Regions from separate parts of the Flavobacterium lipolyticum genome, predicted to be linked through region 2. Evidence: riboswitches for the same ligand, from Rfam matches in the RefSeq annotation. Region 2 holds a riboswitch; each other region holds the start of a gene.
The links. A riboswitch is a leader RNA that binds a small molecule or an ion and turns the genes downstream of it on or off. The one in region 2 is predicted to bind cobalamin.

Region 1: it holds a riboswitch for cobalamin, as region 2 does, so the genes downstream of both, LNQ34_RS01755 (TonB-dependent receptor) here and LNQ34_RS03630 (TonB-dependent receptor plug domain-containing protein) in region 2, are expected to answer to the same signal.
Region 3: it holds a riboswitch for cobalamin, as region 2 does, so the genes downstream of both, LNQ34_RS20000 (cell surface protein) here and LNQ34_RS03630 (TonB-dependent receptor plug domain-containing protein) in region 2, are expected to answer to the same signal.

What each region holds. Positions count from the first base shown of each region.
Region 1 is NZ_JAJJMN010000001.1:407,247-415,271, forward strand. Features, by position in the region: gene LNQ34_RS01750 (YncE family protein) at 620-1,765, opposite strand; gene LNQ34_RS01755 (TonB-dependent receptor) at 1,762-3,810, opposite strand; cobalamin riboswitch at 3,926-4,126, opposite strand; gene LNQ34_RS01760 (beta-ketoacyl-ACP synthase III) at 4,569-5,552, shown strand; gene LNQ34_RS01765 (amidohydrolase) at 5,774-7,141, opposite strand; gene LNQ34_RS01770 (AraC family transcriptional regulator) at 7,238-8,025, opposite strand, start outside.
Region 2 is NZ_JAJJMN010000001.1:820,910-828,934, reverse strand. Features, by position in the region: gene LNQ34_RS03640 (S41 family peptidase) at 1-826, shown strand, start outside; gene LNQ34_RS03635 (YncE family protein) at 888-1,940, opposite strand; gene LNQ34_RS03630 (TonB-dependent receptor plug domain-containing protein) at 1,945-3,798, opposite strand; cobalamin riboswitch at 3,826-4,028, opposite strand; gene cobC (alpha-ribazole phosphatase) at 4,096-4,629, opposite strand; gene LNQ34_RS03620 (adenosylcobinamide-GDP ribazoletransferase) at 4,614-5,399, opposite strand; gene cobT (nicotinate-nucleotide--dimethylbenzimidazole phosphoribosyltransferase) at 5,457-7,136, opposite strand; gene cobU (bifunctional adenosylcobinamide kinase/adenosylcobinamide-phosphate guanylyltransferase) at 7,256-7,765, opposite strand.
Region 3 is NZ_JAJJMN010000002.1:796,783-804,807, forward strand. Features, by position in the region: gene LNQ34_RS19985 (DUF4465 domain-containing protein) at 1-803, opposite strand, end outside; gene LNQ34_RS19990 (hypothetical protein) at 869-2,107, opposite strand; gene LNQ34_RS19995 (hypothetical protein) at 2,120-3,361, opposite strand; gene LNQ34_RS20000 (cell surface protein) at 3,405-4,694, opposite strand; cobalamin riboswitch at 5,159-5,361, opposite strand; gene LNQ34_RS20005 (hypothetical protein) at 5,661-6,077, shown strand; gene LNQ34_RS20010 (hypothetical protein) at 6,074-7,150, shown strand; gene kdpA (potassium-transporting ATPase subunit KdpA) at 7,289-8,025, opposite strand, start outside.

The DNA.
Region 1 (8,025 bases), 410 kb from region 2:
TCTTCACCCTTAACTCTTCACCCTTAACTCTTCACCCTTCACTCTTCACCCTTCACTCTTCACTATTCACTCTTCACTCTTCACTCTTCACCCTTCACTCTTCACCCTTCACTCTTCACTTTTCACTCTTCACTCTTCACTCTTCACTCTTCACTCTTCACTCTTCACTCTTCACTATTCACCCTTCACTCTTCACTCTTCACTCTTCACCCTTCACTCTTCACCCTTCACTCTTCACTTTTCACTCTTCACCCTTCACCCTTCACCCTTCACCCTTCACCCTTCACTCTTCACTCTTCACTCTTCACTCTTCACTCTTCACTCTTCACTCTTCACCCTTCACCCTTCACTCTTCACTCTTCACTCTTCACTCTTCACTCTTCACTCTTCACTCTTCACTCTTCACCCTTCACATTTCACTCTTCATCCTTCACCCTTCACTCTTCACTTTTCACTTTTCACTCTTCACTTTTCACTCTTCACTCTTCACTCTTCACTCTTCACTCTTCACTCTTCACTCTTCACTCTTCACTCTTCACCCTTCACCCTTCACCCTTCACTCTTCAATCTTCACTCTTCACTCTTCACTCTTCACCCTTCACTCTTCACCCTTTACATTTCACTTTTTAGTTATAAAAGCAATATGTGCCGGAATATTACCGGCTGTAGTTTTCCATTTTAATTTTCCTTCGGGAGTAAAACAGTAGATGTAGCCTGTTACTACATAATTTTGGGCATCGGTAATGTATATTTCTTTCGTTTCGGGATTTACCTGTAAACCGTAAGGAATCATGATATGCTTATCAGTGCCGTCTGTAATGATTTTATCGTTAATCACTTTTTTGGTCTTTGTATCTAATATTCCGTACGTAACCTTATTACTGTTGGTCAGATAGCTCCATGAAACACTGTAATAGTAGAGCAAATCATCGACCAGACAGGTTGCCGAAACGGGAATATCAAGCTTCATTTTCTTTTCATCCGTCTTCGTATCAATCACAAAAAGATTAGACGGTGTGTTGTAATAATCGCCTCTGGAACTCACATAAATATCACCTCTGCTGTCTACCTGCATGCTATGAAGATTAATCCCCACATCAATTTTTTTTATTTCGGTAAAGGTTTCAAGATCGATAACGGATACGGTACGGTCATAATTAGGTACTTTGTAACCTCCTGAATTAGCCACATACAATTTTCCGTTATGCACCACCATTTGTTCCGGCTGATAACCAACGGTCACTTTGCGTTTGATTTCTAAGGATGTCGTATCAATCTCAGCTACAAATCCAATTTCGGCATTCGGATCAATAGCAACAGGGCCTGAATACGAACTTACGTAAGCTTTATTTTTGTAGAAAGCGACATATCGGCAATTCGGAATGTCTATTTTTTTGATTCGTTTTGCGGACCATTTGTCGATTACCTCAACTTTATTGGAGCAGTTGATTACCGCATACACTTTACTCCCGTAAATTTTTATATCATTACCCACATCGCCCAGTTCTTTTACTACTGTTGGATTGCGTTCGGAGTAAATATCGGTGGTATAATTCCCTGTTCTGTAATTGAACACGTCAATACTAGCGCGGTTCATTCCCATATTACCTTCGTTCAAAAGGTAAAATCCTTCTATGTTGCCATCGCTTCTTGGTGCGGCAACACTTTTATCTGAAGAGGGAAAAATAGTTTCTTCTTCTCTACAGGAAACCAAAAGAAGAGCAACAAATAAACTAAGCAGGAATCGGGTACTTCTCTTTTTCATAGTGCCATACTGATTATAAATTTTAAAGTACGGCCCGGCATCGGATAATTATAAATTACCTCGTACTGCTGATTAAGGGCATTGTTCAATTCGATCGTTCCTTTTATTTTATACTGATGAAAGGAGAACATTTTTTGAACCGCCAAATCATGGGTGTACCAAGGCTGCACTTCATTAATTTTAATATTGTTTACATTTCCATTGTATCGTTTTCCAACGTATATAAAGCTGTAGTTAAAATTCCATGACTTATAATCTGCATTTAGAATTCCTGATCCGCTGTGCCAGGGAGTATAAGGAATCTGATCTCCGTAAGAGGATAATTCCAAACCGGCAAACTTGGTGTAATCTCTGCTCTCTGAATACGTATAGGTTAAATGAGTAGTCAGATTTACTTTGCCGAAATGCATTTTCATATCCACAGCCGACTCTATTCCTTTTCCCTTCACCTGCCCGATATTGGTCATCATCCAACGGAATAAATTTCCAGTTGGAGCGGCAATTATTTTATCTTTTGTATTGGTATAATATCCATCGACCTGAAGAGAAAACTGATCCAGGAAACCTTTCTCCATTGGTATGTTGTAGGTAAATCCAATGTCATATTGATTCATGTATTCGGGCCTTAAGGTACTGGAACCGACCATCGTATAATACAAATCATTAAAAGTGGGCATTCGGAACATACGTTTCGCAAAAGCTCTTACATTAAAATCGTACGCTTTAAAAGGAGTGTAACCCAAAAATAGGGCGGGAGTGAATTCTGTTTTATCGGGAGCTTTGGCATTATAACGCACTTCTTCCTGCACGTGCGTTCCCACAACACTGCCCAGAACTTTAAAACCATCCCGTCTGTAGGAACTTGCCAGCGCAAACAAAGCGGTGTAGCGCTCCGGATAAGAGAACAGGGTCTTTATGCCTTTTCTGGTTGCATTAAGGCGGTTGTACTGAAAATCAGTTGACAACGAAACGTCCCAGGTGGGTAAAATCTTGTACAGATTGACTGCTGAAAAATAATATTCCTGCTGGTAATAACTATCATCAGATTGAGCGCCTTCGGTAACCACTTCACCCAGTACACTGGTGGTGTCTCTGGCTACATAATGAGTATAATCATAAGCATATTTTGCCTTAGCCTGAAATTTATATCTTTCGCTAAGGTCTTTTATAAAGGTCCCCTGCGCAAAAAAATTCTTGTCGTACTGTCTAAAACCATCCGAAAATTTATTTTCTACAATAGCTCCAGGTGCTCCTCTTTCGGAACCGTAATAATACACTTTGGCATCCCAGGTACCATTTTTTATTTTCCCGTACAGACCAGACTCGAAACGAAATGCTTCTATATCACTATTGTGTCTCGTGGCTGAGGTATCGTAGGCCACAGTACCGTCGAGATTGTTTCTTTTGTATCTGAATTTGTATTCTCCGTTAGATTTTATGTATTCAGAACTGGCACTCCAGCTTACTTTATCACTTAATTTATGCTCCAATCTGAAAGAAAGATCATTGTAATTGATGGACATGGTTTTATACCGAAGTAAGAAATTGGTCTTTTTGTTATTCTCAAAAACAGGCCGTTTGGTGCGCAAATAAATAGTAGAAGCTGCTGCAAAGTCTTTAGCCGACTGAAATATTTCGCTCTTCTGACCATTATACATGGTGAGAGATTCCATATCATCGAGAGAGTATTTTCCTAAATCCGTAACTCCATTTTGTGCATTTCCCAACTGAATTCCGTCATAAAAAACACCCACGTGATTCGTTCCCATGTTGCGTACATCCACCGTTTTAAGTCCGCCCAGACCACCATAGTCCTTGATTTGTACTCCGGCAAAATAACGAAGTGCATCGGCAACATTGTGGCTGGCTAAGTTTTCAAGCAGTACTCCTGAGAGGCTTTGTACGGGAATCACTTCCTGATAAGGTTTTGCTTTTAACAGTACTTCTTTCAAAACCCTCAGACTGTCCTTAGTAGTCTGTGAGCGAAGTACGACGGGAGCTAACAATACGAAAAGAAATAAAAGTAATTTTCTGGTTTTACACATCACTGATTTAATTAAATAAACTTCGGGATGTGATCGTCAAAAAAGCAATAAGGCAGGATCCCATTACAAAATAACGGGTCCGTTTATTGTTGTTCAACTTTATTCCACGAAAGTCTTAAACTATGTGATTCCGGCAGGTCTCCTGACTTGTTCCATCTTTAAACAGCCTTCTCATCCCGCAAAGCGGGACAATGGCATGAGTAACGTTAAAGACTTTTACAGAACTTACAGTAGCGGGTCTGTTCAGGATTTACACCTGATTCCCTTTTAACTGTTTTCTCTAAAGAAAAAACAGACCTTAATCTGGCCGTAAAGATAGAATTATCTTTATAAAAACAAGAGTTAATTAGTTCATATTACACTTTTGACAATGAATGAGACCAAATCTTATTCATTTATTAAAAGAATGCTATCTTAAATATTCTTTACTTTTTTAAACTGAACTGTAACAAAAAAGCATTATTGCGACTAATAATAAGTTCAGTTGGATTGCTTTTTTATAAACATTGAAGAACTGAAACAAAATCATTCAAAACAGGATTTGATTTTATTAATAATGAAGTGAAACAGAAATATTAAAAGTAAATTAACAAATCCCGAGATTTTTGCGTCTTTATATTTGTTAAATTGCGCCCCTGTAAATGAAGATGCCCCTCGTACTACATATTCTTCGAAAAACTCTTGTAAAATGGACTGGAGAAAGGTTTTGGGCCGAAAGTCAAAATTAAAAGAACACTAAAAGAGAAACAAAAAATTCAATGAATACAACAAAGGCTTCCATTATTGCTATTGGAGGATATGTACCGGAAACGGTTTTAAGCAATACTGATTTAGAAAAAAGAATAGATACAACAGATGAGTGGATTACCTCTCGAACAGGCATAAAAGAAAGAAGAATATTGGATGACCCGGCACTGGCAACCTCAGATATGGCTTCTTTCGCCATTAAAGATTTAATAAAAAATTATGATATAAATCCTCTGGATATTGATTGCCTTATACTCGCCACATCAACACCCGATCATATTCTTACTCCCGCTGCCAGTTTGGTATGCGAAAAAGCAGGACTGAAAAGCGCCTGGGGATTTGACCTTAACGCTGCCTGCAGTGGTTTTTTATATGCACTTTCGGTAGGCGCAAGCTTTATTGAAAGCGGCAGATACAAAAATGTTGTCGTAGTTGGTGCCGATAAAATGAGTTCGATCGTGAACTATGAAGACCGAAACAGCTGCATTTTATTTGGTGATGGTGCAGGTGCTGTACTTTTACAACCTACTACAGACGGACGCGGTATTCATCAAAATATTTTCAGAACAGACGGAACAGGTGCTGAATTCCTTTCTGTACGTGCCGGAGGTTCCCTTTTGTCCACAACAGAAGAAACCATTCAAAACAAACAGCACTTTGTACATCAGGAAGGAAGAACCGTTTTTAAACACGCTGTGAGAAACATGAGCGGTACTTCGAAAGAACTAATGGAAAAAGCTTCATTGACTCCGGATATGGTAGACTGGGTAATCCCTCATCAGGCTAACTTAAGAATCATTCAGGCAGTAAGTGAAGAAATTGGTATTGGTATTGAGAAGTTTAAAATAAACATTCAAAGATACGGTAACACTACAGCGGCAACCATCCCGTTATGTCTTTGGGATTTCAAAAACGATTTCAAAAAAGGAGATAATCTTGTTATTACGGCTTTTGGAGCAGGATTTTCCTGGGGCAGTATGTACATCAAATGGTAAATAGTATATAAAAAAATTACGCTAAATTCTTATGCTGAGGTAACTCATCATAAATTCAATATCGATTTCAAACAAAAAAAAACAATCAGTACGTGTACTGATTGTTTTTTTTATGCTTTCAATTCAGATTAAACATAAAATCCAAACCATTATTCTTTTGCAGGCAACTGTATCTCTTCTGGTCAGCCTATTGACAGTAAGAAATACGCTTTCAATTTTTTTTACAATCCGGTCATCTGTCCTGCTATCATTTTACCTTTAAAAAACACACCTTCTCTTTTTGGCAAACGGGCAACTGCTTCGGCTGAACAGCTTGCTTTTACCAAAATAAAATGCGCGTCATCTCCTGTTGCAGGCCATACGCGTACACCTGCATCGTTAAGCGGCAGCACCTCGTTTGTGGTGGCAATGTGCAAAGCACGACTCAAACTGTACTCGTCTGTCCAGCCATAAAGCTGTGCGCATAATTTTGCTTTTTCCAGCATATCACAAGTTCCAAAAGGCATCCAGTGGTCTACAATACTGTCAGTACCCGTCATTAGTTTCACACCGTACTTCTTTAAAGTCGGAATGGGCATGATGGTTTTTCCTATCGGCACTGTCGAAATAACTCCTATTCCAAGTGCTCCCATTTTTTCGGCAATTCCTTCTAAATCTTTCGGATCCATTCGGGCCAATGCAAAACCATGGCTGATATAGGTTTTTCCTTGTAATTGTTTATTCTCTTCGGTTCTTTTAATGATGTATTCTATAGCCGATTTTCCTGAAGGAGGCGATTCGTGCAAATGAATGTCAATGCCTTTATTATGGTCTATCGCGATTTGAAACATGCTGTCAAGTGATTTCTCCATATTTCCATCAACCGTTGTAGGATCAAGTCCGCCAATAAAATCTACCCCCATTTTTGCGGCTTCTCTCAGTAAAGGTTCTGATTGCGAATATAAAATTCCGTGCTGCGGAAAAGCCACAATCTCCCATCCAAAACTGTCTTTATTATTCTCTAAAGCCTTCAACAAATGCTCCAGACTTTTTAATCCGCTCACAGGATCAATATTACATTGGCAACGGGCAAAATAGCTGCCCTGACTTTTCATCAACTGAATAGCCTGCTCTGCTTTGTACTGAGAATCCACAAGCAAATCCGGAATAATTTTCTGTTCCAGCGTAATCATATCTTTTACCGTAAATCCTTTTCTGGGAGCAGCATTCCATTTCCCACCGTAAAAGGTTTTATCAATATGGATGTGCATGTCACGCAATCCCGGAAGCATCAAAAGACCTTTGGCATCTACTTTTTTTAGTTTCCCATCAGGTTTGTCGATTGTAATATTTTTAATCTTCCCATCCGCTATATGCACATTGTACAAATTGGTTTTGGTGGCAATTACTTCTTTTTTTTCATTGTACTCAAAACCGTCTTCCAGTCTTACATTGGTTAAAATATATTCTTTAGCAGAGGCTATACTCTTTTCGGGCTCTTCCGGAGAATGTGCCATTGCAGTATTGCTTATTCCGGAAAACAAGGCAGCCCCTGTTGCTGCGGCTCCCATTCTTAAAAATTGCTTTCGGTTTATTTTGTTGTCGCTCATTGGTTAATAGTGTGAAATATTCCTAAAAAACTGATGCTCAGGAAATAATGGTGAACTGCAAAATTCACTTATTTTTTTAAAACCGGAGCAGGAAGATTAATGATAAGAATGGTACAGATTATAATTTTCCTTAAAATCGGTCGGAGTTTTTCCGATATACTTTTTAAACACTTTGGCAAAATAGCCATTATCGCTAAATCCTAACTGATAAGCAATCTCTTTTACCGACAAATCAGTACTGATCAACAATCGTTTGGCTTCCAGAATGGTTCTTTCTTTTATAACATCGCCAGCCGATTTGTTCAGGAATTTTTGGGAGAGAATATTCAGATAATTAGAAGTCACATTCAACTCTCCGGCGTAAAAATTCACCGAGAATTGGGTTGTAAAATGATCTTCAATCAGTGTCTTGAACTTTTTTATAATTTTTTCTGATTTGGCCGCAACATCATGATCCGGAAATTGAAGCACGTAATCTTTTTGCAATAATTTAAACAGCAGATGCAATCTCAGCAGTACTATTTCTTTGGTCAACAAATCATCTTTAAGTAAATCCGTTTCGATTTCTTCTAGCTGGCTTTTAATTTTCTGAAAACCGCTTTTGTTTAGAGAAAGACAGAAAGGCGAACTTTGTCCGAAAAAAGGCAGCTGCGACAAATTAGAAAAAACGGTCATGATCGCAGGAGAAATCATGAGCTGAAAACCATTCGTATTGACATCAAGTGACCAATTGTGTACCTGTCCTGCTCCCACAAAATGAATCTGATAATCTTCTACTCTCGTTTGTTTAAAATCTACACTATGAAATCCGGAACCGTTCTCTACGAAAAAAACAAGGTAAAAATCGTGTTTATGAGGCTGCTCGAATTCGTTACGCCCTTTTA
Region 2 (8,025 bases):
TATCAATAAAGTGATTACATCCGGAGGTCGCAAAATCGGTTATTTGATGTACAATGGTTTTTATGCCAATTATGATGCGCAGCTTAATGCGGCTTTTGGAGAATTAAAAGCGCAGGGGGTTACGGATTTGGTTTTAGATTTAAGATATAACGGAGGAGGCTCGATACAAACTTCAACACGTTTGGCCAGTATGATTACCGGACAGTTTACCGGGAAAGTTTTTTCGAAAGAGAAATGGAATGCCAAAATCAACGAATATTATCAAAGTGAAGATCCTGAGTCGGTGCTGAATAAATTTGTAGATAAAATGGACGGTGCTGCGATTAACAGCCTGAACCTGACTAAAGTTTATATTTTAACCACAAGTGGTACAGCATCAGCAAGTGAATTGGTTATAAACGGTTTGGTGCCTTATATCTCTGTAGTTCAGGTAGGAGAGACTACTGTTGGTAAAAATGTAGGATCAGTAACCTTATATGATTCTCCAACTTTTGGAAAAACGAACCGTAATCCAAATCATAAGTATGCGATGCAGCCTTTAGTTTTAAAAATTGTAAATGCATCTGATTTTGGAGAATACACAGACGGTTTGAAACCAACGTATGAAAAATTAGAGCGCATTACAAACTTAGGAGTTCTGGGAGATCCAAATGAACCGTTACTGAGTGTAGCAATATCTCAAATAACAGGAATCAGTGCGAAAAAAGCAGGAGACGACAGTGGGGTAGTATTGAAAGCGTTTACAGATGCTAAAGCAATGGACGGAATTAAAAATCAAATGTATATTGATAAAGCTCCGGAAGGACTTTTACGAGCATTGAAATAATAAAAAAGGCTTTCAGAAATGAAAGCCTTCTTTATGTCATAATCCAAACGAGTTACTGGAATTAATCATTGAAATAAAAACCGTTTGGTCCAACACCAACTGTTAATTCTTTTTGTAATGTTCCGCTTAAATTGTAGATGTAAGCTTTGCTGTTTGATTTAAAATCACCTCCGTCAGCAAGATATATACGATTATCGTTTACTGCAAATCCGTATAAATAACCTACAGGAGAAGTTAAGATTGGTGTAGTAGAAGCTGTTGTAGCAGTAGTATTCATAACATAAACAGAACTTGAAGCAGTATAATAAATCTTACCACCTTCAATATCTAATTGACCAGCATTTCCTAAATTAGCAGGCAAAGCAATTTTGGAAACAGATTTGTCTGAAATTTTTACTTTTACAATTTCTCCGGCAGCACCGTAAGGTTTTCTAAGGATAAAAAGAACTCCGTTTTCTTCTTCAATAGAATCTGCATCTGAACCAATAGTAACAGTTTCTACTGTTTTGGTTGTAATGTTTACCACCAACAACTTGTCGCTGTTATTTGGCTCAGTGATGTATAGTTTTCCATTATCTAACACAATTCTGTTTCCTGTACCTTTCAATTCGATTTTAGATTCAACAGTATTTGTACTCAGATTAATTACGGCAACATAATCGTCAATATTGGCGTTAGGGTTTTTTTCCGGGTCAGTGTAGCTAGGATAGGTATTAGCATTAGTTACATAAGCTTTGCCATCCTTAACAACACCATAGCGAGGATTAGCAAGTCCGGTGTCAATTTTTGCAATCAGCTTAAAACTATAGCGGTCTACTACATTAATAACATTTGAACCACCGGCAATAATATAAGCCTTGTCTCCGTCAAAAAAGATGTTTTGAAGATATTTTCCAACGAAATCGCTCGTATTTACAGTTTTGTAAACATCTTTCGTGAAAGTATTTAAATCGTCAGATGTGAAAGAAACGGAACCACCGTCAGTAAAGTTTCCTTCATTTAAGATGAAAACGCCATTATCATAAACTCCTTTAGGTCCATCAGAGTCGTCATTAGAGCAAGAAACAAAAAGCGATGCGCTTAATGCTAGTAAGAATAATCTAGTTAGTTTCATTATTTTAAAATTTAAAGTTTAAGTACAGGTTATAATTTCTTCCGGGCATTGGTCGGTATTCCAGACTTTGATAGAAGGTATTCCAAACATTCAAAACCTGAAAACCTACTTTGAAAGAAGATAAAAATTTAAAATCGTAGTCTACACCAATATTAGAAACGGTGTAAGCCGATACGATTTTTTCGGGGTCATTGTCAGCTTGTGTGTACACAAAGCCATTATAAAGAAATTGATAATGGGCTGATAGGTTATTTCTTGAGTAAGCGATGGCAGCGGTTACTTTATGAAAAGGAACAAAAAACAATTGCTTTTTGGTTTCTACATTTTCTGAAATTGAATAGGCATACGTCGCATTTGCAGTCAGGTTGTTTTTGCCAAAACTCTTTTTCCAACTCAATAGTGTTTCGGCGCCGTAACTATTAACTTTGTCTGTGTTTTGCGGTGACCAGATACCATTAGCTCCCGGGACCCACTGCAATAAATCTTTTATTTTGATATAATAAAAAGTCTGAGTCAAAGAGAAGTTCTGAATGGTGAAAACGTTTCCAATTTCGGCCTGATAAGAACTCTCCGGTTTTAAATTAGGATTTCCGCCTTGTTCCCAGTACAAATCATTGAAAGTTGGAATTCGGAAATTACGGGATACATTCAATTTTAAATTGTACAGTTTCCCAAACTGATAAGAAGAACCTGCCGAGAATAGTACCGGAGATTTATAATTGTCTGTAAATTCTTTACGAACCCCAAATTCGTTTTTCCAGTTTGGAGAAACCTCTTGTTTTATAAGTAAAGCCGCAGAACTTATTTCTCTAACATTATCACCAAAACCACTTCCGTATCCTTTAGTTCGGTTGTAGTCCAGAATACCATTTACTTGCAGCGATTCTAATAACTGATATCCTAAATCGGTTTTTGTAGTCAGGCTTTCTGTTTTTCCGTAGGTATAAATATTGCTGGAATTGTCGGCATAATATTTATAATTCTCAAAAATATAGGCTGTTTTGAAATTGGTTTTGAATCTGCCAAAATCACCATCATACTCTAATAAGTTCCGATTAAAGCCATTGACATATTTGCTTTTAGTTTCAGATTCCGAAACCAATGAAGTATTTCTGTCCGTGTTTGAAGTTTGGGTATATAGCTTTAAACTGTTTTTGGCATCGATTTTATATCCTGCATTAGCACTTAGGGTAATAACATCATACTGACCGTTTTGATTCCAACGCTGTTCGCCTTTCCAGTTGTATTGGTTCAGATATTTATAATCGTTTGTAGAACTGTTTTTGGAAAAACCAATTTGAGTACTCCATTTTTTATTGGAGATATTTGTTTTATAATTAATCCCGATAGTATTGAAACTTCCGTAATCCAATCTTAAACTGTTTTCAAATTTATTGTAAAAAGCGAGATCCGTATTCAAGTGTACGGTTCCTCCAACGGCTCCGCTGCCGTAAATAACACTTCCTCCTCCTGCTTTTACACTAATAGAATTATAATCGGATCCGGAAATGGTATTAAAATCAGTACTTCCGTTCATTTGGGAATTAATGTTGATTCCGTTCCAGATTACAGCCGTTTGCGATGATGTTGTACCTCTAAAAGCAACTGTAGAAAGCATTCCGCGGCCGTACTCTTTAAAATAAATGGTCGAATTAAAGTTTAACAAATCCGTTAATAAGGCTTCATTCTTGCCAATAACAGAGTCATTTAGTTTTAAAACCGATTGTGAATTGGAGTATTTTTTAAGATTAGCGTCAGAAACGACTACTGTTTTAAGTTTCGTAATAGAATCGCTCTGCGCCACGGTAATCTGGCACAACAATAAGAAACAAAGAGCAAAAAGTTTTTTTAAAGTCATAATTTCTACACTCTTTTTCCCGAGAGCTCGATATTGATTACAAAGGCAGGTCTCCTGGCTTGCGTCTTGTTGTTTACCTTCCCATTCGTCAGAGCGAGCAGTGGTTTTGTAGTTAACAACAAGCATTCTTTTCAGAACAAAGCTTACAGTTGCGGGTACAGCTCAAGATTTATGACTTGATTCCCTTTTAATGTGTATGAATGAACACAACCTTAATTTTCTGCAAAGATAAAGTTAAAATTATTGAATTTTCAAATTTGTTTTCGTTTTAGAGAGGGATTCTGAACAAATGATCATTTAAATCACTATTTTAATAACCTGTCCGAATGCGACTTTATTGGTAAAAGCGTCTTTTAAAGGCAATCCGGACTGATGACATAAAATACTTCTGATCACACCTGCATGTGAGACAATGACTACAGGAGCAGTTTGATTGAAAACGTAATCCTGTAAAAACGCACCCACTCTTTCGTGAAGTGTTGTAAAAGATTCGCCGTTTGGGACTTGCGTGGTGACAAAATCTTCCATCCAGGGATTAAGTTCTTCCGCAGGAATTGCATCCCAGTTTTTCAATTCCCAATCGCCAAAATTCATTTCCATCAGACGATCGTCCATAACAAAGGAAAGAGGTTTTACAGTATTTTGGATGTATTGGGACAGTAGGGTACAACGTTTCAATGGACTTGAAAAGAGTAGGGCCTCAGGAGGTAATTGCGAGACAATATCCTTAAAGATTTCCTCGAATGGAATAGCCAAATCTACATCAGTCTGACCGTAGCAGATTCCTTTTGCGCAGGTTGTTTCGGTATGACGAACTAGATAAATTTCCATATCAAAAGAATGCTCAAATAGTAAATAACTTCACAAACCTGTTGCGTTGCTCCCAGACAGTCGCCCGTATAACCATCAATCCATTTTTGGAAATAGCGGGCTAAAAAATAACGCATGATGAATACCGGAATAATTGCCAAAAGAAATTCAGATTGAAAAAATGAAAATGCCAATAATGGAATTAGTCCGAAGAAGAACGAACCTGTAATTTCTTTCCAACTGTGTTTCTTAGCGATAGGTTTGCTTTTACTCGTCGCATCATCGCGGGAGTATTCGTGCGTAAAAATAATAGATATTGCTGCAAGACGACTTAAGGAGTGAGACGAAATAAACAAAAGGAAAATTAGAAAAATGTTAGTGGTAAAAAGTGAAATGGATTCTGAAAGCAGTTTGAATTTTAATAGAAATAGTAAAACCAAACCGATAGCTCCGTAGGCTCCAATCGCACTGTCTTTCATGATAAGCAGAATTTTTTCTTTGGTCCAGCCGCCTCCAAAACCATCACAAACATCAGCAAAACCATCTTCATGAAAAGCTCCCGTGGTTAAAATTGAGGCGATAATAGCCAAAAGTACTGCGGTTTCAATAGATAGAAAAAGCGAGAAAAGATAAAAAGCCAGAAAGGAAATACTCCCAACAATCCAGCCAATGAAAGGAAAATAGCGTGTTGCCTTATTTAAATAGTCAGGATCATGATTGATGTTTTTAGGGCACGGGATTCTGGAGTAAAACATTAAGCAAGTAAAGAAAATATGCAGTTCTTTTTTCATTTAAGATAATTGATTAGGGCAAAATTAAAGGATAAAACTATAAACTGAGACTGAAAACTATTTCCTACTCACTCCCGCACTTTCGAAACTGGCCATTTCATTCAGAAAAACTTCAGCTGATTTCAGAATTGGAAAGGCAATCGCACAGCCTGTACCTTCACCCAAACGTAAATCCAGATTCAGAATAGGTTTTGCATTTAAATAATCTAATAATTTCTGATGCGCTTTCTCGGCAGAACAATGACAGAAGACCGCATTTTTATGAATAGCAGGATTTATTTTTGAAGCAATTAAGAAAGCAGTGCTGCAAATAAAACCATCCACCAGAAGGAGCATGTTGTTCTCAAAAGCAGTTAACATTCCGCTGGCAATTTGTATAATTTCAAAACCTCCAAAGTAGGCCAGCTGCTGTTTTAACTCGGCCGGACCGGTATAATTTTCAATAGCTTTTCGCAGTAAGTTTTGTTTTTGCAGTAATTTTTCATCTTCAACACCTGTTCCTTTTCCTACGCATTCTTCGATAGAGAATCCGGTTAGAAGGCTCATCAATACCGAGGCAGTAGAGGTGTTTCCAATTCCCATTTCACCAAAACCAATACAATTGGAACCTTTTCTCGCAAGGTCTTCCACAATTGATTTTCCTTTTTCAAAGCACAACTGTAACTCTGCTTCACTCATTGCGGGAAGGTGCAGAAAGGATTGTGTTCCTTTGGCTATTTTGGCATTAATCAGATTGGCATTGGTTGGAAAGTCATAATTAACACCGGCATCAACGATGGATAACTGAATGTCATTTTGCTTGCAGAAGACATTAATGGCAGCGCCGCCTTCCAGAAAATTAGTCACCATTTGTCTTGTGACATCCTGGGGGTAAGCACTAACACCATGATTGGCAATACCATGATCGGCAGCAAAAACGACGATAGCAGGATTTATGATTTTGGGGTTTAAGGTTTCGAAAACAGTTCCCATTTGAAAAGCCAAAGTCTCGAGAGTCCCCAAAGCGCCAATGGGTTTGGTCTTCGAATCTATTTTGTCTTGTAGCTGAGTGCTGAAGTTGAAATCTTTTGAGTTTGCTGTTTTTGGGTTTAAATTTAAATTCGGAATTAGATTTTCAACGGTAGTTTTGATTTCCTTACAATCGGGAGCCTCTGATTTTTGTTTCCAGTGTAATTGCTGCAACATGGGTTGATTATCGTAATTCGTTGCAGGTTTTCCGATGCAGAAATACCCTAAGGGCTCAATGTTTTCAGGTAAATCGAGAATCTTTTTAAACTGATAATAGTTCAGAATAGACACCCAGCCCATTCCGTAACCCTGCTCAGTGAGAGAGAGCCAGATGTTCTGAGCAGCACAAACCGAACTGAATTTTACCGCTTCATTGCTGCCAACCGTTCCAATCGTAAATTGGTTCAGTACAGATCGGTCATAAGCGATAATGAGTCCGATTGGAGCTTCCTCAATGGCCTCCAGTTTTAAGGATTTATAGTGTTCCTTTTGTTCGTGATTGTCGGTAAGTTCCTCCGCTTTTTTGTTATAATCTAAAAAAAGATTTTTGATGGTACTTTTAACCGCAGCAGATTTAATAAGATAATATCGGGTGGCATCTGTTAATCCAACTGACGGAGCCCAATGTCCGGCTTGAAGTGCTTTCTGAATGACTTCATCAGGAACTTCATCCTTTGTAAAATGGCGGGTATCACGACGTGATTTTAGTATATCGTCTAAATGGCTCATTTTTAAATTCCAATTTTTAAATTCCAAATTCCAAAACTTTGGGTTGGGGGAATAGTAACCGTAAAGATAAAGTATCGTATTGGAATTTGGGATTTAAAATCTGGATTTTCTTTTCATCATTATCCTTTTATTTTAACAGGGATGCCCGAAACCATTAGAACCACTTCATCCGCGTTTGAAGCCAAAAACTGATTCATCCAGCCCTGAAGTTCGGTGAATTTTCGGCCGATATGAGTTTCGGCATGAACCCCCATTCCGATTTCATTTGTGACAATAATCAGCGTAGCATTTTCCTGTTGCGCGATGGATAGAAATTCTTTTTTTGCTTCCTCTAAACTTAAAGTAACCTCATTTTTATGATCGACAAAAAAGTTGGTCAGCCAGAGGGTAACACAATCTATTAAAGCCACTTTTCCGGAAAAGTCAATTTCGCTTAAGTATTTCTCTTTTTCAATATTGGTCCAGCGTTCGTCACGTTCCTGTTGGTGTCTGTCAATTCTGTTTTGAAAATCAGAATCCCATTTTCTGGCTGTCGCTACATATATAGGTGTATCTGAAAGTTGTAAGGCCAGGTTTTGAGCGTAACTGCTCTTTCCTGATCGTTCGCCGCCTGTAATTAGGTAGATCATTTTTGATTATGAGTTATGAGTTATGAGTTGTGTAGGTTAGTCGAATGTCAGGCTGAGCGAAGTCGAAGCTTTTGTTGAGTTTTGAGTTATGAGTTATGTGGGTTAGTCGAATGTCAGGCTGAGCGGAGTCGAAGCTTATGTTGAGTTTTGAGTTATGAGTTATGAGTTATGAGTTATGAGTTATGTGGGTTAGTCGAATGTCAGGCTGAGCGAAGTCGAAGCTTTTGTTGAGTTATGAGTTATGAATTATGAGTTGTGTG
Region 3 (8,025 bases), on a different contig from region 2:
TTTATCCATCCTGTTGGCATTACTAAAGAACCTCCTGTGTAATCAGCCAGTGATTGTGTAATTGGTGCAGTAATAGTTCCGCTTGAATCTACTCCGTAAATTAACAATTCAAAGTGATCTCCTGAAGAAAAGGCCTGAGCAAAACCGTCTCCATACAAACAACCATAATAAGGCCATGGGTGCATGTTGATTTTTAATCCTTTTACATTATACAATCCTGTATTTCCAATTTTAATCCAGTTAGAGAAACTTGTCTCACTAAAAGTAGTTCCCTGTGGATTTTTAGGATCTGTATAACTTGACCAGTAGGCTACGATGTACGGATCTCCTGTTGTACCCGGAGTACCTGCCGCAATAGTAGAAGAAGTTCCGAAACCACTTCCTGCCATAGTACCCCACTGATTGGCTACCCAACCGTTAGATCCGCCGGTACCTGCTCCTGAACCGTAATTGGTAATATCATTTACATTGGATACAATAAAACCATCCCAATAGTTGTAACCTGATGATGTTCCGCTATGTGAAAATTTAAATATGTCAACTGTTAAATTGGTATTTGCCACATAAGTATTTTGCCAATACTTCCCTCCTGTTGTTGATGTTCCGCTGGTCAATAAAGAACTTGTCAGGTTAAGCGTAGAAGTCGTTCCTATCGAAGGATCGGTCACTGCGCTTTTAGAAGTTAAGCCTGAGCTTTTAACCGCTGCACTGCCGCTTTCGCTATTTAATAGATTTTCATCATTGCTACAGGACGAAAGTCCCAGAATCAAACCTACTGTCAAAAAATAAAGTACTTTTTTCATGATTTATAAAAATTTTGGATTAATATTCTTGGTTGATTAATAAATAGTTTTATTCCGCTTTTCGATTATTTTCCTGCGGCAAAATTCAAATCTTCTACCTGTTTAAAGGAGTTCGTAACCAGGTCTAATGCGCCAATCTCTGTGAACGTAGACACGTATACCTTTACGAAATCGACCCCGGGAAGATGTACTTTATTACCATTACCATCTACAGCCCAACTAATGTCTATTGAAGGATCTTTGATTCCGCCATAACCCCATTCAAAAGTTCCAACATTGAATGCTGTACCTTCTCCATCGCTAATATCTTTTGTCGCCAAATTGACTTTTGTTCCTTTTAATGTGTAAGAATCACCAAGCCATTGTGGGTAATAATTATAACGTCTCCATTTTTTTGTTCTGGTGATAAAACCTGAAGCCGTTTTATTACTTGCCCATTTAAGATATTCCTTGTCGAACTGCCAATCGTACTTTCCTGCTACGGCAGTTTTACTTGGGTCCGGCTTGTAATACGTCACCTCATAGTTCTTCACTGTAGTCGATTTATAATACTCACTTCCGGCTATTTCGTACCACTCATTATCCTCTGCAATCCCATTTTTATTGGCATCGTAAGCCACCATAATACTCACAGGAGAAAACTTTGAAGCATTTGAAACTGTATTCATCTGAACTGTAAAATCGCGTTTGCCATAAGCATTGATCACCGTGTGATCGAATTTTGTTACGATATAACCACCGAAAGTTCCCAGATCAACAAGAGATCCGTCAGCCAAAATAGCCTGTGCATTCTCTATCGCTTCCGCTTTCGTTGCAAACTCAAAACCGTCATTGTTATAATGCGGAGCAGGTACATAATCGATAATGGAAAGCGCTTTCGAAGTATACGTTTTACCGGTTTCGGCAACTGTAACTTTAGTAGAAGCCTGTTTTACCAACTTATTCAGCGTTACGGTAAAATCTACAGCATAACTTAGTGCTTTTGGCGCTATAAACTTCAAGGTCTTACTGTCGCCGATAACAGAATCTTTAGCCACTCCGTCTTTTCCGGTTACTTTTAAAGTCCATTTGTATTGGGCAACAGCACCATTTGCATTTTCAATCGTTACTTCCGGATCAATCGCTACAACGTTGTATCGCTCCGTTGTAAAATCTGCTTGCAATTTTATAGTAAGAGTTGGATCTTTAATCGGCTCCGGTTTAGGTTCTTCAATTACAGGCTCCGGCTTTGCATCATCATTGCTACAATTGTAAAAAGAACAAACAATGGCGAGGTACAAACTATATTTTATAAACTTTTTCATATTTTTCTCTTCTTACTTTTTTAGATTGTATTTTTTAATTATTTGAAGATCTGCAGCTCCTGAGAATCGCGTAGCCATAGACGACTGCTGGTGGCAAAGTCCCATTGGTTCGCTGACACAGTTCACTACTTTGATAAAATGAATTCCTGGAAGATTTGCTTTATTTCCATTCTTGTCTACCGCCCAGTCGATATCAATATCAGGGCTTTTGGCATTTACGTATCCCCATTCCGGAGCCTCAAAATTCCATAAGGTAGTTTGCCCCGGACGTACTGCTGCGAAATTTACGTTTAGCTTCGTTCCTTCGTAAACAGCTGTATTTTGAGTATCCCAGGCTGGATAATACTCTTTCTTAGTTTTAGACCTTGGTAAAAAGTAGGTTTGAGATTGGTTGTTCTCGCAATAAAGATGCTCACGATCTAAAAAAGGATCATTTGGACCGCTTACTACTACTTTCTTACCGGCCGCAGGTTTATAGTAGGTAATTTTAAAATTCTTAACCGTGTTTTCTTTAGCATGCTGACTTCCTATGATTTCATACCATTCGTCTTCATCGGGTTTTCCATTGCCATTTTTATCATAAGCAACATAAATTAAACCCGGAGCCGGAGGATTGGCTTTATCCGTTAAATCTGCTCCGTAAACTCTGAAGTCTTTTTTTCCTGAAAGATTAACTACCATGTGATCAAATCCAACCACAATTGAACCTCCAAAACCTCCTAAATCGATTGGATAACCAACGCTGGTTTCGCTAATTCTTCCCAATGCTACCCTCATAACATCTGCTTTCACAAATCCGTCTTTGTATAAATCATTGGCAAACATTCCGGGTGCCGGATTAAAATCCTGAATACTTGTTATGTAAGGATTGTAATTTTGAGTCTCATTTATCACATTCACTATGGTGGCACTTGTCCCTTTTTTATCTCCTTCAGTAACATTTAAGGTTAGTTCATAGGCACCGGGATATAAAGCCACAAATCGTAAATCTTTTGTAGTTCCTACAATCGAATCTTTAGTCTGATTGACCGGATTTTTTTTAAGTACCCATTGATAATTTGGATTACTGGTTTCAGCTGAAGCTGTAATATTCAAAACTTTAAAGGTGTTTACTTCAAATTTATCCTGAAGCTTTACTGCTATTGGTATGGCGAGTCCTTCTCCAGAGTTGGCATCATTTTTATCGTCATCGCTGCATCCGGTAAATACCGCTGCAAAAGCCAATAATAATAAATGGGCAAAGTTTTTTTTCATAATTCCTGATATAATAATTTAGTTTAATACACTTTTGAATGGGTTATCGCGTAGGAATGCTTTCTCCTGAAAGATGCAAATCTGTCGCCCCCATTATTTCTGTCGAAGTTTCTCCGAGCCATCCCGCCTGCTGATTAAGGCCATTGTACACTTTCACAAAATCGATTCCGGGAAGCATTACTTTGTTTCCTTTTTCGTCCACAGCCCAGTTAATATCTATGGCCGAATCATCATCATTGTTTGGAGCATTATCTGCATATCCGTATAAAAAAGCATACTGCACAAAATAACTTCCCGTTCCGCTTTCATCAACTGCGTTATCGGATAGTCTTGTTCCTTTATAAGTGATAGAAGATTGGTCTTTAAGCCATTTTGGCCAGTAATCTAAAGAATGATTGTAAGCATTATTCTGAACCAGATAACCACTTTTCCCCTGATTGTCTTTCCATAAAATATACTCCATATCAACAAAACCTACTGTACCTGTAGTTCCGCCCGACACCGGAATTTTATTGGGATCAGGTCGGTAATACGTTATTTCATAATTCTGAATCGTTTTTGGCATCTTATGCCCACCGCCTTCTATCTCGTACCACTGATCGTCCGGAAGTCCGTTTTTATTTGTATCGTAAGCAACCATAATTACTCCTGCTTCACTGCTTCCGCCGCGCATGGTACTGTTCGGATTTGGATTAGCCTCTGCCCAGAATGCATTACCCAGAATTCTGAAATCACGTTTACCCTTAACATTAACAATGGTATGATCGAATCCAAAAACAACATAACCGCCAAAAGCCCCCAATGAAACCAGATCACCGGTTTTCTTAGCCAGATAAGTATTGGCTCTTGATAAAATTCTTTCAGGAGTATCTCCGTCATTAGCAATAGGCAGATCGTTTACAAACTGCCCGGGTGCCGGTTTAAATTCAAATACTTTTGAGATATAGGTTTTATACTCCTTCGTTTCTTTTGTAACGGTAACAACTACTTTTTGAGTTTGTACACTTCCTTTGTCATTTACAGTAACGGCCAATTCATAGACTCCTGCTTCTGCTGCCGCAAATAAAAGTTCCTTTGCTGTAGTAGTACTTAGTGCATAACTTTCTGAAGATGCTTTTGTGATGGTCCAATTGTAAGTAGCTTCTGCTGTTGCGCTGATCGTTGGATTTAAAGTCGTAATTGTAAATCTCTGCATACTAAAAGCTAAATCTGAACTAACAGGCGTCGGATTGCTATTTTCATTTGATGCATTATCATCAGAACAATTGGTTAAGGAGAGTACTGCAATAAGCAACAATAAGGATTGGCAGTTTTTGAAAATAGGATGGTACATGTGGTATTGTTTAGGTTGGTAGTAGTAAAAGCAGGAGAAAATGAAGGAATAACCAAAGAAGTTTTAATTAAAAGCCTTCAACAGAGCGCAATGTTATCCTTATAAGCGTACACAATCCGGCACCGCCAAACGTCCCTGGAATTGAGATGATTTTCTATTAGAACAGGATTAAAATAAGGGAAGAAACCGACACATAATGCATTCAAAAAATCCCGACTCCATACCGATTTCCGTTTCAGAGATGATGGTCTCAAAGAGAAAAAGCAACTATACAACACTCCCGACTGAAGCAGCATAGAAGCAAAAACGATAACAATCAATAAGAATTCTCTTTTTGTATGATACATCACTAATTGAATTAAGAAAACTCCGGGATGTATAAATCAAAAAAGCAATAAGAGAGAATCCCGTCATAAAAAATGACAGGTTCGTTTATTGTTGTTCAACTTTATTCCACGAAAGTCTTAAACTATGTGATTGTGGCAGGTCTCCTGACTTGTTCCATCTTTAAAACAGCCTTCTCATCCCGCAAAGCGAGGCAATGGCATGAGTAACGTTTAAAGACTTATACAGAACTTACAGTAGCGGGTCTGCTCAGGATTTACACCTGATTCCCTTTTAACCATTTTTTCTTAAGAAAAAACAGACCAAAATCTGGCGCAAAGATATAACTATCTTTTACAATAGCGTAATTCTGAATAAAAAATTCCAAATTCCAATATATCTGTCCTAAACACTCTTAGAATTTTGATTTTATTAGTTGATCCCAGAGTGTAACTTTAAAAAATATTTTTTCTTTTTTTTATTCAGATTTTACCCCTTAAATCACGTAGTTATACGCTAAAATTATCAGTACCCAAGTACTAATTTTATAATGGTTTTTGAAACTATAACAACCCTTATAGATTACAATCAAAAATTAAATTACTCCACCAAAAAACAAATAATAACTTAAATCTTATCATTATGAAAAAAGAGTTTCAATCAAACGGGTGTTCTGAAATAAAGCTTGAATCGACTATCCAGAATAATTTTGGCTTTGAACAACTTTATACAGAAGTTTACCTAGGTTTAAACAATGGCAAAAAAACTAGCAAAGCTATCTTTAGTACACCAGAAGACCTGACTGATGGTTCCATCCCTTTAACCCCAGCTTTTCAACATCACGAGGGAACACTTTATCTTAGACATTATTTAACCTATGAGGCAATGCCGGGAGGGCTCGATCAAGCTAAAACAGCTGCAAAGAAACTTCAGTTTCATTATACTATAACGAACAACTGTGATGCTAAAACTAGCAATTTTAAAGGATTTGGACTTGGACCAACTTTTATAGAGAGTGGAAGTCTCGTTTTTTTTGTGACTTTAATTGATATTGTATGAGAACACTAAATATACTTACCTTCCTAATTAGCTTTTCTTCTTTTTCACAATCTATCCAAAAGGTTGATTTAAAAAAAGTAGAAATACTCAACTCAACCGCTTTGGCTTTACTAGACAATTCTGCAGCTATTATATCATCAAATCCGGATGTTAAAGAATTCAATATTAATACAGAAAGTCTGGAGAGTATCTCCTTCGACGGTAATTTATTCTCATCGAACATGAGAGGACTCGAGTACTATGGCTTAGGAACCAAAACAAAAGAGATCAAATCTTTTACCATGCAAAAAATGCAAATGCCTTCGGTTTCCGGAGCATATAGTAAAAATGATTCTATTGCTAAAGTAGCGGTCGGAATTAAATTTAATGTTTTCACACTGTATAATGCCTCATCTGAAGACATGAGAGAAAAATATGCTTCAATGCGCCAAAAATTAAAAAAACTTATAGCATTAGCTAACGATCAAATGGAAAGAGAAGGATATGAGATAGGCGAAGACGAAGACGAAGCAAAAAAATATAATGCTCGCTTCGAAGAAGTATTAGAGGAGCTAATTAAAAACGAATCAGGAATCGAAGCAAAGAATTTTTCAGATATCCTTAAAGCTCCTTTATTAACACTTGATATAGCATCGGCTTATAGTATGCTAATGCCAGCAAAAGATTTCAACAAGTCCCAATCTGGTCGTTTTGGTGCATGGTCTACCCTTACTTTTACATTAGGCAAGGGAGACGAGCATTTAAAGCTATATGGATTCTGCAGATACATACAGGATAATACAGACTACGATTCAAAAAGTAAAAAGTTCACCAACCAAACTAATTTTTTTGATATCGGCTCAAAAGCACAGTTTGATTGGAATAAAATCTCTGTAGGTTATGAATATATTAAACGAAATGGAGACGGTAAAAACTACAGATCTGTTGGATTTGTTCAGTACAAAGTGTCTGACAATCTTTATGTGACAGGCGGTTTTGGAAAAAACTTTGAATCTGCTTTAAACGACGAAACAGTCTCTCTACTTGGGATAAGATGGGGGATTAATGCCAAAGACAGTCGCGACTGGGAATAGCGGTAATTAATAACCAAAATATAAACTCCAAACTCCGGCTAAAATTTGCCGGAGTTTGGAGTTTTTCATAAAATCGTATGGGCCGATTATGTGTTCCTATTCTGAAAAGTCAGGATGAATAGAGTTTGTTTAATTTCTCTAAACCAAAAGCAAATGTTCCTGTACAGGTCCTAATGCAAAAACAATAAACATGGACATTACGGTTAAAATCATAATGACCATAAATAATAAGGTCCCAAAAATACCCGAATCAACCCTCAAGGTGCCCAGTGAAGGAGCTACGGCTTTTTTAGCACTTAAACAACCAATGATTAGAAATGCTCCAATCATCGGAATAAAGCGACCGGCAAGCATCGTAACTGAAGTGGTTAAATTCCAGAAAGGAGTGTTATCAGCCAGCCCTTCAAACCCGCTTCCATTTCCCGCCATCGAAGACACATACTCATAAACGATAGTGGTAAAACCGTGTGGCCCTGTATTGCTCAGCCATTCCACAGCTTCCGGAACATACAAATAAACATGAACCGCTATTGCCGAAAATAATAATGGAATTGCCAAAGCACAAAGGTTAACCAAAACAGCTACCTGAACTTCCTTAATCGAGATTTTTCTGCCAAACAACTCCGGAGTTCGTCCTACCATCAGCGAACCAATAAAAGTAGCTATGATCAGGTAAATAAACATATTGATCCATCCGGTACCCAGCCCTCCAAAAAACGCATCTACCTGCATTCCAATAAACATCCCTATCGAAGACAACGGCATATAACTATCGTGCATACCCGTTATCGTACCGGCCGGGATTATCATATTGACTGCACTGTAAAAGGACGAATAATACGTTCCAAAACGCACCTCTTTACCTTCCATATTGG